3 regions of the Peribacillus sp. NPDC058075 genome follow, and region 1 is predicted to be linked to each of the others. Evidence: riboswitches for the same ligand, from Rfam matches in the RefSeq annotation. Region 1 holds a riboswitch; each other region holds the start of a gene.

What was found. A riboswitch is a leader RNA that binds a small molecule or an ion and turns the genes downstream of it on or off. The one in region 1 is predicted to bind preQ1.
Region 2: it holds a riboswitch for preQ1, as region 1 does, so the genes downstream of both, queC (7-cyano-7-deazaguanine synthase QueC) here and ACFVS1_RS22300 (QueT transporter family protein) in region 1, are expected to answer to the same signal.
Region 3: it holds a riboswitch for preQ1, as region 1 does, so the genes downstream of both, ACFVS1_RS02350 (VUT family protein) here and ACFVS1_RS22300 (QueT transporter family protein) in region 1, are expected to answer to the same signal.

What each region holds. Positions count from the first base shown of each region.
Region 1 covers NZ_JBHVSL010000003.1:315,145-320,173, reverse strand. The annotation lists gene ACFVS1_RS22310 (ATP-binding protein) at 1-388, opposite strand, end outside; gene ACFVS1_RS22305 (TVP38/TMEM64 family protein) at 503-1,159, opposite strand; gene ACFVS1_RS22300 (QueT transporter family protein) at 1,283-1,768, opposite strand; PreQ1 riboswitch class I at 1,775-1,819, opposite strand; gene ACFVS1_RS22295 (YbaK/EbsC family protein) at 1,990-2,511, shown strand; gene ACFVS1_RS22290 (hypothetical protein) at 2,649-3,461, shown strand; gene ACFVS1_RS22285 (DUF3892 domain-containing protein) at 3,543-3,839, opposite strand; gene adhP (alcohol dehydrogenase AdhP) at 4,115-5,029, shown strand, end outside.
Region 2 covers NZ_JBHVSL010000001.1:448,135-453,163, forward strand. The annotation lists gene ACFVS1_RS02285 (hypothetical protein) at 688-903, opposite strand; gene ACFVS1_RS02290 (methyl-accepting chemotaxis protein) at 1,341-1,817, opposite strand; gene ACFVS1_RS02295 (hypothetical protein) at 1,839-2,081, opposite strand; gene ACFVS1_RS02300 (HAMP domain-containing protein) at 2,144-2,992, opposite strand; PreQ1 riboswitch class I at 3,179-3,221, shown strand; gene queC (7-cyano-7-deazaguanine synthase QueC) at 3,277-3,942, shown strand; gene queD (6-carboxytetrahydropterin synthase QueD) at 3,942-4,412, shown strand; gene queE (7-carboxy-7-deazaguanine synthase QueE) at 4,405-5,029, shown strand, end outside.
Region 3 covers NZ_JBHVSL010000001.1:454,752-459,780, forward strand. The annotation lists gene ACFVS1_RS02330 (hypothetical protein) at 17-157, shown strand; gene ACFVS1_RS02335 (HD domain-containing protein) at 205-1,176, shown strand; gene ACFVS1_RS02340 (SRPBCC domain-containing protein) at 1,316-1,756, opposite strand; gene ACFVS1_RS02345 (SRPBCC family protein) at 1,782-2,267, opposite strand; PreQ1 riboswitch class I at 2,529-2,571, shown strand; gene ACFVS1_RS02350 (VUT family protein) at 2,622-3,164, shown strand; gene ACFVS1_RS02355 (hypothetical protein) at 3,186-3,335, shown strand; gene ACFVS1_RS02360 (hypothetical protein) at 3,384-3,572, opposite strand; gene ACFVS1_RS02365 (PadR family transcriptional regulator) at 3,658-3,978, opposite strand; gene ACFVS1_RS02370 (alpha/beta hydrolase) at 4,289-5,029, shown strand, end outside.

The sequences.
Region 1 (5,029 bases):
ACTCTTTATAAAATTCCGAGTATTCTGCGAGCTCACTGTCTCTTTTTCCCTTATAATCTACATGCTCCAATTGAAATAATTGCAGCCCGAAGGTATTGGATTCAAGCCATCGGCCATCACCATCCTTGAAGTTAACGAAATCCACCATTGAATTGATGAGTGTACGCCGACGTTGTTCCGCTTCTTTTAATCGTTTGAATTCTTCTCTTTTAGCTAAATAAAGATATAAGACCAAGCCTATGGATAAAAGGAAAACAAAGCCTTCCACTCTTTGAAGTTGAATAAAGACCTCTTTGTTTTGGATATTTGTAATTAAAAAGTAGTCGAACACGACTAATGTAAGAATCCCGGATAGGATATATATTGCTAAGATGGAGCTTTTGGACATGGAGATTCTCCCTGATTTTAAGACGTTTCAAAGGTGAAATTACATACACATTTTAACAAACTATCGGAAAAAAATATATGCAGAATCCTAAATAAAAAAACAGGGCCAATGTGGTCACCTGTTTTTTCTGTAGAAGGTAAGTTTCTTTTTCTTTTTTGCACGCTTATAGATAATGAAAAATAGTAAGAAGAGGAGTGCGAGTGCAGCTAGCGTGTATTGGTTCATTTCAACAGATAGCAGTCCATAGGGAATCAGCGATAGGAAGAAAAAGTATATAAGGTTGCCAAGCGCCGTCGCTAATAAAAAATCCTTGTACGTGACAGTGCTGACGCCAGCTGCCAAGTTAATTAAGCTTGTTGGGATAAGCGGGAAAATCCTGCCTGTAAAAACGTACATGAAGCCATGCTCCACAACGGTTTCTTGCCACTTTTCGCCAATCTTCTTTAAGAGAAGCTCCTGAAACCAGTTTCTTGCTGCATAAAAAATGAATCCTGAGGCAACAACACTTGTAAACCAACTCCATAGATAGCCATATATGAATCCGAATATCGTGACATTGATAGTCAGGAGTAAAATTAAGGGGATGATTGTAAAAGAATTTTGTACAAACATCAATACGAATGTCACAATAAATGTAAGCAAAAGGTTTTCCTTCAATATGCTAATAACAGAATCCAGGTCACTTTTCCAAACCAAAGTGAACAGATCTGCATTAGAGTATATAAATATTGCAATTACAAGCAGACCGATTATGGTCAGGACTTTTTTCAAAGGGCCACCACCATTCTTGCTAATAGTTTATCATTTTCGAGTTCATTGGTGAAAAAAAAGAGCTGCCGCATCATGCAGACAGCTCTTTTCCATTATAGTGGCTTAAAGGTTCGAAGATTCCTTTTAAAGCCACTTTTCAAACTGAATTCTTTTGTTCATTCCATAAATGATTGGAGCTCCAATCAGGAGGACAACGAACTCACCGACAGCCGTGGTCATCCAGCTTAGCCAGAATGGCAAGCCAAAGGCAAGGTTCAGTTCAATTGCAATTAAGAACATTGTGAACGTGAAAAAGATAATCGTGGCGATCATCCGTCCTTTAATGCCTTTTATGAAACGAGAAACATAAATGACAAGCAATAAGGCAAGCAGGGATTGCCCCACTCCAAAAATCAAATCATATGGCACCATCGGTGAAAAGAGAAGATTCGATATGAAGACTCCGCCAACGATACCGTAGATATACTTTTTATTGAATACAATCAGATGATTCAGCATTTCCGGTACTCGGAATTGGAACATCTCAAAAGCTATTGGTTTAAACACCAATGAGACCGCCACATACAAGGCAGCCAATAACCCGTTTATCACGAGTGTACGAACATTCATTTTACTCTCTCCCTAGTTTTTTATCGTGGGATGGTTACGAACCACGTGTAGGCGTTTACCCAATGTTTAATAGTATCGCATGTACGCTTGTTTCGTCAATTTGTAAAGAATGGTTTTAATTTATAAGTTTCCAAGCAGGAGAAGTAGCACAATGGGATTTTGATTTATTGCAATGAAGGATGATATTATTTCAATATGTATGTCAAAGGAGTGAGTATAATATGTCGATCGAGAGTGTCAAAAGCCATTTTAAACAATGGAATCGGGAAGGCGACGTAAAGGAGTTCGAAACATCGAGTGCTACGGTGATTGAGGCAGCGGAAACCATCGGTGTTATACCAGCGAGGATTGCTAAGACTCTTTCCTTTAAAGGGGAAGGTGAACACGCGATTTTGGTAGTTGCCGCAGGGGACGCCAAAGTGGATAATAAGAAATTTCGTCAGACATTCGGCTTCAAGGCACGAATGCTTGCGCCTGAAGAAGTGCTTGCACAGACAGGCCATGCAATCGGGGGAGTTTGCCCGTTTGGTCTGGCAAACGATTTAGCTGTTTTTCTAGATGTATCGATGAAGCGCTTCGAGTCATTGTTCCCGGCTTGCGGAAGTGCGAACTCTGCAATAGAACTTACACTCGCTGAATTGTTTGAATATTCAGGTGCGAAGGATTGGGTGGATGTTTGTAAGGGCTGGGAAGAAAGGGGGAATGAGGAAACGGCAGTAGGCAATGCAGTTGATGGCATTTGATTAATGGGTGCCAAAAAATTAGATCCACATGATTGGGATTGAGTCCACTGCAGTGGACTTTATTTGTGGGGGCCGCATGCATTTCTATGATTAAAGCGGAAAAAGGGCAGAAAGTGTTCCTGAGCGGAGGTTGAAAGATGTTAAATGGAAGCGAAAGAAAAAGCAATAGTAGCTATCTTAGTCTTAAAACACTTTATGAAGAAAATATAACGGTTAAGAGCATTGCCCAGGAGCTTGAGTTTTGCCATAAAAATGATCTGGCACTGGATATTCAGAAAGCATTGGAAAAAAAGAATTTTGATATATTGGCAGTCCAAGATCAAGGGGAAATCATCGGTTATATCGAAAGACAAGAACTAGGTGAAGGAACTATTTCTGAATATTTGAAAAACTTTTCACCAAGGGAAATGGTTTCGGATTCAACCCCTTTGATCCAGCTTCTCCATATTTTTAAGAATAAAACAAGGGTGTTCGTATTGGAGAATAATTCAATTAAAATGTTGATTACCCATGCCGACCTTCAAAAGCCTCCGATCAGGATGCTGATATTCGGATATATTACCTTATTGGAAATGAGGATGAGTGATATCATCCTGGATAGATTCGGCGATGGCAGCTGGTATCCAATGATCAGCGAAGACCGTTTAGAAAAGGCAACCGAATTATATAGAAGGAGAATCGATAAAAATGAGGATATCAATATAATAGAGTGCCTGCAAATCAGTGATAAATTCGATATTATACATAAAGATAAAGAGTTGAGGTGCTTCTTCCAAATCCCGTCGAAAAGTAAAGGGAAGAAGGATGCGAACGCCATCCGGAAATTACGGGATAAGATTTCCCATGCTAATGAACTGGGGCTGGACATGTCATGGATGGAAATCATCGAGGTTGTCGAGTCCTGCGGCCGACTGCTCGAAATCTCTGAATCCTATCCTTACGAAAAATAAGATCCGGCTAATCACGCTGGTTCTTTTTTTGCTCATCCAGACAGAAAAAAACTGCCCATATCAGGCAGTCTCCCCGAAAATTCAAAACTCCGGCAGTTGATCCAGGTTATTTTCCTTTATCCCATCGGGCTCACTCCGCAATATGTCACGTCCATATTTATGAAAGACGTCAACATTGGCCAGGTTGCCCGCCTTTGCTTCCGCAAGGGCAGTGGGGTAGTCGAGTTCGCGGCCGGAGTTCGTCTTGATGGCGATAATATTGTCCTCTTCATTTTTCCTTACGGCGATGATTTCTTCTTTTCCTGCTGAATCAGGTTGGTTTGCTTGCGGTGTTCCCTGCTGTTTATATGATTCATAGGCTTTTTCAAATTGGTCCATGTTTTAGACACCTCCTATTTATAGGGTGAGCCATTTTTTCTGCAATATACAAACCGGATTTCGTCCAACTTGAGCCGTTAATTCGTCCAAATGGGCCGATTTTTCGGCACTTTTTTTTTGTGATTGTTGTCTTCTTGGCCTTTTTGCAGTGGCATGGCACTTGCATCTTGTAAGTAGTAGTAAGAAATAATATCCACTGGATTAAGGGAGGAAAATGGATCATGAATGTAAAACAAGGGGCAAGCACTGTAAATGCGAAACAACAGGTCAAGACAATGAAAGCGGCGGTCGTCAATGAATTTAACCAAAAACTTGAGATTAAAGAAGTTCCCATCCCAGAGTTGGAATATGGTGAGATATTAGTGAAAATTAAAGCCTGTGGCGTGTGTCATACCGATTTGCATGCGGTACATGGTGATTGGCCGGTAAAACCCAAGCTTCCGCTTATCCCCGGACATGAGGGTGTGGGCATTATAGAAAAGGTGGCAGAAGGCGTAACTTCCTTGAAAGTGGGTGACCGTGTTGGGATCCCATGGCTTTATTCGGCCTGTGGTGATTGTGAATATTGTCTGACCGGAAGGGAAACGCTTTGCTTGGATCAATTGAATGCAGGCTATTCCGTGGATGGCGGGTATGCTGAATATTGTAAAGCACCTGCCAAATATGTGGTGAAGGTTCCTGAAGGGCTTGACTTTGCGGAGGTTTCACCAATTTTCTGTGCAGGTGTAACGACCTATAAAGCTCTTAAAGTATCGGAAGCAAAACCTGGTGATTGGGTAGCGGTTTATGGAATTGGCGGATTGGGACATGTTGCGCTGCAATACGCAAAAGCGATGGGCTTTAATGTGATTGCTGTCGATATTCAAGATGATAAGCTTGATCTGGCAACGGAACTTGGGGCGGATTACACGGTTAATGGACTGAAGACCGATCCTGTACAGGCCATAAAGGATAAAGTCGGCGGTGTGCAGGCGTCCATTTCTGTAGCGGTTACGAAAAAAGCTTTCGAACAGGCTTACAGTTCAATCAAGAGGGGCGGCACACTTGTCGTAGTCGGTTTGCCGAATGATGAACTTCCCATCCCGATTTTTGATACAGTGTTAAATGGGGTAACTGTAAAAGGGTCCATCGTCGGGACGAGAAAAGATTTACAGGAAGCTGTTCAATTTGCGGCTGAGGGTAAAGTCAGA
Region 2 (5,029 bases), on a different contig from region 1:
TCTCATCTTTTTCAAATAAATGTATATTGGAGTGTAATAGTATCTAATGGATTAAATTGTTTCATGAGTACAAAGATATGTCTGGAAATCAAGGGAATCCTCGGTTTATTTACACTAAATTATGGGAAGTTAAATAAAAACCCATTTTGGTCAGAATCAAAATAGATTCATGAGCATTTAAACCTAATTCGTAATGGCTATATTTGAATAATAATTGTTTTTGAAAAGTGAGGTTTATTACAGTTTGTTAATTGTTTATACCCATTGTTTTACATAAACGTAACAATTTTTATGCATTTGTCATTCAATGTGAAATATTGCATCTAACGACTCAATTAGTTGAACTCTTTTGAATATGGATAAAGATGAGTAAAAGAACACATCTCTTTTTTTTGATATTTTCCGGTTTTTTCCTTAGGTAATACCCATTGGGTCTATCATTGATCCTTTACCTAAAACATGAAATAAACTAAAGTTAACCCATTTTTTTAAAAAATACCTAGTTTCTTCTATAGATATAGTGTTTATAGAAGAATGAAAAATAAAAAAAGCTCAGAAGCATTTCTGAGCTTTCGGCTTATATATTGTAAATGAATGGAATGGTCACGAATCTCGATTCATCCTGGAGATTTAACGTTTGTGGCTCTTGAGCTGCAGCCTGGGTAGCTGATTATGGAAGGAATCAAGTTAACTGGATTTCTTTCTGTCAGAAATTTCAAGGTTGGAGCCCTTTTTACCGCCATCAATCACATAAAGTCTAGGAGCTAATCTCCTTCTTTTTCTTTGATTGTCAGGATTCATCTTCATATAATTTTCGTATTCTTTGCGAAAGAATTCTTCGGTTTCCCGTTCCAGTGCTTTTCTTTCGTTATAATCTGTTATGAATTTGAAAAAACGTTTCATATGAATTCCTCCTTATGGGGTTAAAAGGTCTTAGTTTAATAGTAACATATCATTAGTGGAATTTAACCTTTTTATAAAAAAATGGAGTGAGAATCGTGTTTTTGTGTGAATTAAGTTGTGAACGGTTTGATTCGAGAAAGCATGCAATGGAACCTTCCTGGGTATATGTTCCCGTGCATGGTGTTGAAAGGAAATGTCGGGATTTGCAGTAGCAGATATTGGAAGTGGTGAGTATTTTAGTTAAAATATTCCTTTAATCAATTATACACTAAATATTCTGAAAACAAAGGAAAATATTCACTTCCGGCTTCTGCTGATAGATTTGTTTTTTATGATTTATTATTGTGTATAGTTATTTATTCCCCGAATATGCGAAAATGAAACAACCTTATAATTGAAGGAAAAGCAATTTCCCCCTATTCGGGAAATTGCTAGTGTCATAATTGGAACTTCTTAACCTGTTCAGTGAGCTGTTCTGCCGAAGATGCAAGTTCACTGGCATGATTCGTGATTTCATCCATCGAAGAGCTGGATTGCTGAGCGGAGGCGGAGACTTGTTCGATTCCTGCCGCGGACTCTTCAGAAACGGCTGCGATATCTTCAATAGCCTGATTGATTTTTTGGCCATTTGTGGAGATATAGTTCAATTCGTTTGTTATATGCTGAATTTTCATTTCCATATTCCCGACAGAATGATTGATTGTTTCAAAGGTTCGGCCTGTGAGCGTGATTTGTTTCGTGCCTTCATCCACTTGTGTATAACCATCTTCCAGGGAGTGGACGACCATTTTTGAACCTGTTTGAATGGCGGAGACAATATTGGTGATATCCCCAACGGAGTGTGTGACCTCTTCAGCGAGTTTCCGCACTTCATCGGCGACGACGGCAAAGCCCTTGCCATGTTCCACCAGCACGAGCAGGTTCTATGGCTGCATTCAACGTATACCCTTGATGACCAAGCTGCGAAATTGCTGTGATTGAGAATCGAGCCCTTTCACTTGCTCTACGGCATTTTTGACAATGCCATCAATACTTTGCATCTGTTGGACCGAACTGCGCATTAAAGTGGTGCCCTCCTTGGTCAGGGAAAGGATTTCGGTTGAACTTTTAGCTACATCCACCCCTTCTAGGTGGGCAAGCTTAATCCTGCCGGTGAAATCATCCATGATGCGAACCATTTCAGATGCCGGTTGGCTTGTGACTCCGAACCTTTCGAAAGTTCATACATCGTACTCGCTATCTATTTGCTGCCCTGTTGCCCTTCATTTGCTGATTGAGTCAGATCTTCGCTTTGGTTGGAAACAGAGTGCGAAACAATGAGCATTTTTTCGATCGTATCACGAAGGTGTTTCTGCATTTGATTGGCGGATACCGTTAGTTCGCCCATTTCATCATTTGACTTTTGCTCCAGGGGCTCATGATTCAGCTCTCCAGCAGCCACCATTTTCATCCTATCCCTGATTTTAAGGAGGGGGGTGGTAATGAGGTTGGCAGTAACAACCGCAAGGACTAGGCCGATAAGGACTGCCGCAATGGATATGATGATACTTGTCGTCTTAACCGATTTCCCGCTGGCGATGACGGTTTCACCTGAAGCGACAATCAATTCCTCCCGTTCCGAAGCAAGTTCCTTGAAACCCTCCATTACTTCATTGCTTATTGGCGCCACTTCATTTTTGAGTATCTCTTTAGTGCGTTCTTCATTTCCATTTTCATATTGTGGAAACACCCGGTCTACAATCATCGTCCTCCAATCCACGCTTTTCTCGATCAATTCCTTCGCTTTATCAGAATCACTTAAGGCAAGGAGATCCTCCTGGATGACCTGGCTTTCTTCAGTATATTGTAAGAACCCTTCTTTATAGCTCTCGTCTCCATAAAGAATATAGGCTCGGGCGTCTGCGGTTCTTTGTGCTAGATTGTATAGCAGCTTTTCGTCTTGGATAAGAAGCGGAAGTTCCTTTTCGATGATATCCTGGGAATATACCAGTGACTTGTTGCTGGTATAGATGTTGAATGCTCCTAAGATAACACATAAAGATATGATGAGTGAAAATGCCACCAATACCTTTGCTTTAATGCTTTTCAAATTATTGGACCCCTTTATTGATATTTTATTCACACTGTTTTCTCGGATAAATAAAAAGGATATTTAAGCAAAGAAAAGTTAACCAAATTTTCCATCAGATCTAATGTTCTCTTAATATAAACATCTTGATTTATTATCGTTTTCAAGTTAATATTGACTTGGAAAAATATAATGTTCCGCATTAAGGCGGAAGAGGTTCTAGCTACCCTCTCAAAAAAACTAAGGAGAAACAGTGCTCTATTCTTAGGGTGCTGTTTTTTTCCGTAAAAAGGAGTTTTATAGAAATGAAGAAGAAAGAAAAGGCAGTGGTTGTGTTTAGCGGAGGTCAGGACAGTACGACGTGCTTATTCTGGGCGATGGAGAGATTTGAGGAAGTGGAAGCGGTGACGTTTGATTATAATCAGCGGCATAGCTTGGAAATCGAATGTGCTCAAAACATTGCAAAGGAATTGGGCATAAACCATCATATCCTTGACATGTCGCTGCTGAACCAACTGGCACCAAATGCGCTGACGAGAAGTGATATTGCGGTGGCGGACGGAGAAGAAGGGGAATTGCCGTCGACGTTCGTACCAGGGAGGAATTTGCTGTTCCTTTCGTTTGCCGGAGTGCTGGCGAGTCAGATTGGAGCTAAACACATTGTCACCGGTGTCTGTGAAACGGATTTCAGCGGATATCCGGACTGCCGCGATGTATTCATTAAATCATTGAATGTGACTTTGAACTTGTCGATGGACCAGTCATTCGTGATTGATACGCCGCTAATGTGGCTTAATAAAGAGGAAACATGGGAGCTAGCGGATCAGCTAGGCGCGTTCGACTTTGTCCGCGAAAAGACCCTGACTTGCTATAACGGAATCATCTCCGACGGCTGTGGAGAATGTCCGGCATGTAAACTGCGGAAAAAAGGACTGGATGATTATGTAAGCAGACGGAAGGTGCTTTCATGATGTACGGTTTTACTATAGTGGATAAACTCCAAAAAATAGATGAAGATATTCAGCGCAGCCAATTGAAGTATACAAACAAGAGGGTTCTCGTGAGTAAGGAATTCACCTTTGATGCGGCACACCATCTGCATGATTATGAAGGGAAATGCAAGAACCTGCATGGCCACACGTATAAGGTCATTTTCGGATTAAGCGGGTATACAGATTCACGCGGGTTGATGATAGATTTTGGGGACATCAAGGATATATGGAAAAATGAAATTGAAATCCACCTGGATCACCGCTATTTGAATGAAACCCTGCCGCTCATGAATACAACAGCTGAAAATATGGTTGTCTGGATTTATGAAAAAATGGCCGAATCCCTTTCATTAAAAGAATATGAGGGTGCTAGAGTCGAGTTTGTCCGACTGTACGAAACGCCGACAAGCTATGCCGAAGCCAGACGGGAGTGGATGGAAAGTGAGTAAACTCCCGGTTATGGAAATCTTCGGGCCGACCATCCAAGGAGAGGGAATGGTCATTGGCCAAAAAACCATGTTCGTTCGGACGGCAGGCTGTGATTATTCATGTGCCTGGTGTGATTCCGCATTTACTTGGGATGGCACCGGTAAGGAAGATACCGTCCAGATGACGGCTAGAGAAATATGGGATGAGCTGAAGCGTATAGGGGGTTCCGGTTTTTCCTTCGTGACGATATCGGGAGGAAACCCGGCTCTGCTGAAAAACCTAAACGGCTTGATAGCGATCTTACATGAAAATAAAATGAAAATAGGTGTCGAAACCCAAGGGAGCCGATGGCAGGATTGGTTTCTCGATATTGATGAACTGACGATTTCACCTAAGCCGCCGAGCTCTGGAATGAACACGGACTTTACGGTGCTTGATCAAATCATATCGAACCTGGCTGATCGAAATCCCGATAATAATGTCTCATTGAAGATCGTCGTCTTTAACGAGGAAGATTATCAATATGCCAAACATGTACATGGGCGTTACCCGGAAATTCCTTTTTATCTGCAGGTCGGCAATGACGACAGCAAGACGGCGGATGATCGTCAATTGATCAGCGGTCTTTTAAAGAAGT
Region 3 (5,029 bases), on a different contig from region 1:
AGGTAATAATTCATGAATGATGATCATAGAGGGAGATGATGAGGACAATCCGGATGATATCGATTTGAATGATGAAGGGGAATTGGAAAAATTGGTAAAAAGGCATTATGAGCAAAGTCAAAAGGGGGAAATATTTTTTACAGAAAACAATCAGTGAAATCACCAACCTGTTATGAGTAAAACGAATGGGGGAGGCGGCAATTATTGATCGTTTTGGATAGTATCTATGGGGAACACATTGTAGAGGGAGTTCTGGAAGAACTGATAGTAAGCAAACCGGTCCAAAGATTGAAGGGGATACATCAAGGCGGGGCAAGTTATTTAGTTAATGAGAAGTGGAATGTCACACGATTTGAGCATTCAATTGGTGTAATGCTTTTAATAAAAACGCTTGGAGGTTCATTAGAGGAACAAATTGCGGGCTTGCTGCATGACGTATCCCACACTGCATTTTCACATGTCATTGATTTTGTTCTGGATTGTAAGGATGAAGATTATCATGAAAAGATATATGATCAAGTCATAACGGAATCCGAAATCCCATTTATGCTGAAGGAATATGGATATCATTGTAAAGTCATTTTTCAATCAAAATGGGAATTGCTTGAACAGCCAGCACCTGAGTTATGTGCCGATCGCGTAGATTATACTCTCCGGGATATGTATCAATATGGACATATCACAATCGAAGCCATTAAAGAATTTCTAGAACATGTAATCATAATAAATGGAAGGATGTATCTGGATAATATTGAATCGGCGGAATGGTTTGTGAAAACGTATTACAGCGAAGTTATTGATTTTTTCATGAACCCACTTAATATATATGGCTACGATATCTTGGCAAAGACCCTGAAAGTGGCTTTAGCTAAAAAGCTGATCAGCCTTGATGACTTACTCGGTACAGATGAAGAAGTCATGTCCTTGTTAAGCTTCACTGAAGACCATGAAGTTCAAAGCCTGTTAAAACGAATCCATGGTAACGTAAAGGTGAAAGAAGATCAAGTGGAATACGATATACATCTGAAAAATAAAATGCGTATGATAGATCCTTCCGTCATTCAAGGAACCCAATTAGTAAGAGCATCCAGTTTATCAGAAAAAGTAAAGAAAATGGGAATGGAAGCCTATAAAAAAGCTTCAAAGGGCATGTATCTCAAAGTGATTTCCGATTGATTTTGTGTCAACCTTGAGTTTTTTCTCGTAAACATCTAAGTATCCTCCCGTATAAAATTAGTTGATTTAGACAATCGACATCTAGGAAGGAGCTAGAATAACGGATACCTTATACATCTGAACCAGCACCCTTTAATCATTAAAAAACTAATGAGGCTCTCAAAGTAGTAACGCCGTTTTCCAAATAACCCTTTAAACAGGTCAATGTATAAACCCAACCTTCCTTTTGTCCGATCATTTTGTTTATTATTTCAGGATCGTCTTCACTCAATCCTGATTCGTTTACTTCAATAATTGTACTCGTATTATCCAACGTTTTTAGTGTAATGGTAACAATCGTTTCTTGATTATTTCCACCCCACGCAAACACGATTTTCCTATTTTCCTCGACTTCCACTACATTAATAACCACCTCAGCATCGTATTCGTTGTATCTCAATGTAAGTGTCCTGCCTTGTTCCCATCTTTCTGAACTGGATGAGAACCAGAAATTCCCGATTTTTTCAGGATTCACTATGGCTTCAAACACTTCATTAGCTGGCTTGATTATCTTAAATTTCGTAATTATTTGGGTATCCATACTTCCACTCTCTTTCGATTTGTTTTTATTGTTTTCCACTTTCCCAATCTACTGATATGGGCGGCAGGGTCCGTCCAGTTTCAAGCAAGCTCTTCAGGTTACTCAGAATAGCTGGCCATCCATTATTCAAGCCTTCAAAGGTATTGTCATCATATACGACATCTGTCTCCAAAAGCTCCTCGTGCCTAACGGTTAACTTTACAACTGAATCATCCATTTTCTGTAATTCAAAAGTGACCCGGGTAGGCTGCTCGCGAGGTGTTTCGTCTCCTGCCATGTTCCATGTAAACGAGAGCAGGTGCAGCGGCTCACACTTAAGTACATACCCGTGATCAGTAATCCGCCCATCTTCGAGTAAATATTTTACGCTTGATCCTTCTTGCCAGTCAGACTGTACATGCAATCCAAAGTGGTATTTCTTCGTGACTTCACCACTCGTCAAGGCTTCCCAAAGCTTCTCTGGTGTGGTTGCGATATAAATAGGATAAACAAACGTAGTTTTTTTCATCATTCTTTTTCCTCCTCGCGTTTATTCCTCATATCAAGTTCGCAGCATATCTCTACCAATGATTGTCCGCTTTTCATATACGACCGGTCAAGCAGTTTTCTACGACAGAAATCGGCAAAGTCATTGCATTGAAGAAGATTTGAAGTGCATTACTAATATCAAACGAATATACGCGGATACATATTAAAATTGACCATATGGAAACTTCTTGATTTCCAATCGTTTTCAAGCTACGATAAATAAGGAAAATGATAATCCGCTCGGGCGGAAGAGGTTCTAGCTACCCTCTCAAAAAAACTAAGGAGAACAGTGCTCTTTCTTAGGGTGCTGTTTTTTCTGTATAAGGAGAATTAAGAAATGTTAAGAATTTTATTGTATTTAGTATCCATCATCACGGCGAATGTGGTTACAGCAGCTTTTGCGCCATTACATTTTGGCATGTTCATCATTCCGATGGGTACTTTGCTCATCGGGGGAACCTTCATCTTTCGAGATCTGGTCCAGAATAAATTCGGCCGCACGAAGACCTATATATGTATCGTCACTGCACTTATTCTATCTGCGTGTGTATCATTTTTATTAGGAGATACGTTATTGATTGTATTTGCTTCCGCATTATCGTTCGTGGTCGCAGAAACAGCGGACACGGAAATCTATACCCGCTTAAAGCTCCCGATGAGTTGGAGGGTGTTTTATAGCGGAATCGTTGGAGGGTTTTTCGATTCGGTAATATTTGTCGTAATTGGTCTAAGTCCATTGGGTGCCAATATATTACCATGGGAAGCAGTACCCGCTGCGGTCATCGGCCAAATCATCGTGAAAACCATCATTCAGTCAATAGGTGCCGTACTTTTGGGACGAATCAATGTAGAACTGGAGAAACGAGTAGTCTCCAGTTAAATGGCAGGAGGGATGCACTACATGGATGGAACAAAAAAAGAAAAAGATAAATGCTATTGTCTCGAGGCGTTTCGTGAAAAATACGGCCCGCATGTTCAAGGGGAATGTATGAAGCTCTCCTGCGCCAATTATCGTAAGCATAAAGGAATAGACAAAAAAGGACCAAATTAGGTCCTTTTTTTTGCGTAAACGGAGTAACTCACTAGAAAACGAGCAAACTCATGTGTGCAATGCAAACTCACTAGTAAACGGTGCGAAATCATGAATGCAGCATGAATTCACGAGTAAATTGCCTAAACTCACGAGTAAAAGTGCAAAACTCACGAGTAAAACAGCAAAATTCACGAGTAAAACAGCAAAATTCACGAGTAAAAGTACGAAATTCACGAGTAAACGGTGCGAAATCATGAATGCCGCACAAACTCACGAGTAAACATAAAAAAAAGCTTCCTGCACCGTTTATTAAATGGGGCTAGGAAGCTTTGTATTTTGTTTAGAAGTGCTCTGTGCTTTTCCGAACTAGTTTTTCGAGGGTGAAAAAGCATTCTCGTTTCCGCTCAAGTTCGGTTTGTCCATTTTCGGTGACATGATAATATTTCCTGCGGCCTGACTCGGACTCTTTCCAATGGCCTTTTATGAATTCTTTTTTTTCTAACCGTTTAAGGGCGGGGTAGAGGGTGCCTTCACTTATTTGATATTTGCCCATGCTCATTTCCTTCAAGATCTTCGTGATTTCATAGCCGTATAGCTTTTTTTGTGAAAGAAGTGAAAGCAAAAGGAGGTCAATGCTTCCCTTCATTAATTCTTTATCCAAATAAAATCTCCTCCTTTTCATTTTTAAAGTGTAATACGTTGTACATCGTATCACAAGGTGCATTTTACTTTTCTAAAAAAAAATGGTTAAATGACGATTGCTAAATAAATTTAATCATAGTAAAATGTGCTTCGGAACGGATGAGTTGTGAAGAGTGTGGTAAGGATATTATATACATGATTTAATTGTTTTAATGAAAATACGGAATAGGATAGAAGATTCCCTACTCAAGGGGTATTAATTGATTTTTTTTCGAAAATCATTTAGATTCTATTTATCAACAAGAGCAAAGAAAGAAGGTCCTAGATAGATGAAAGTGAAAGCACCTGAGCCATTCACATATATTGGTGGAAAGAGAGCTGTTCTTTTACTTCACGGGTTTACCGGAAGTACAGGAGATATGAAAAAATTAGGGAAATACTTGAATGATCTCGACTATACTTGCCATGGACCTCTTTATAGAGGGCATGGAGTGTCTGGTGAGGAATTAGTTAAGACTGGTCCAAAGGAATGGTGGGAAGATGTAGTTAATGGCTATAAATTCCTTAAAGAAGAAGGCTATGAGGAAATTGCAGTTGTAGGAATTTCTTTAGGAGGAGTTTTCTCATTAAAAGTGGGAATTGAATTGCCTGTAATAGGGGTAGTTTCAATGTGCGCTCCGACGCAAGGGAAAAGTATCGATCGACAAAAGAACCGCTTGCTCAATTATGCACAGGCTTATAAGAAGTTTGAGGGCAAAGGCGCAGACCAAATTGCTGCTGAAGTGAAGCTGCTGGAGGAAGAGCCTATGCCTCAACTGAAAGATGTGCTGAATATTATAAATGAGACAGGTGAAAATTTAGATTTAATCACATCACCCACTCTTGTTTTACAAGGGCGCTTGGATGATCCCGATTATACGGAGAGTGCTACAGCGATTTTCAATGAAGTCGATACGCAGCATAAACACTTGATATGGTATGAAAATTCAGGCCATATTATCACATTGGGTAAGGAACGTGAGCAGGTGTATGAAGATGTGTATAAGTTCTTAAATACATTGAACTGGTCG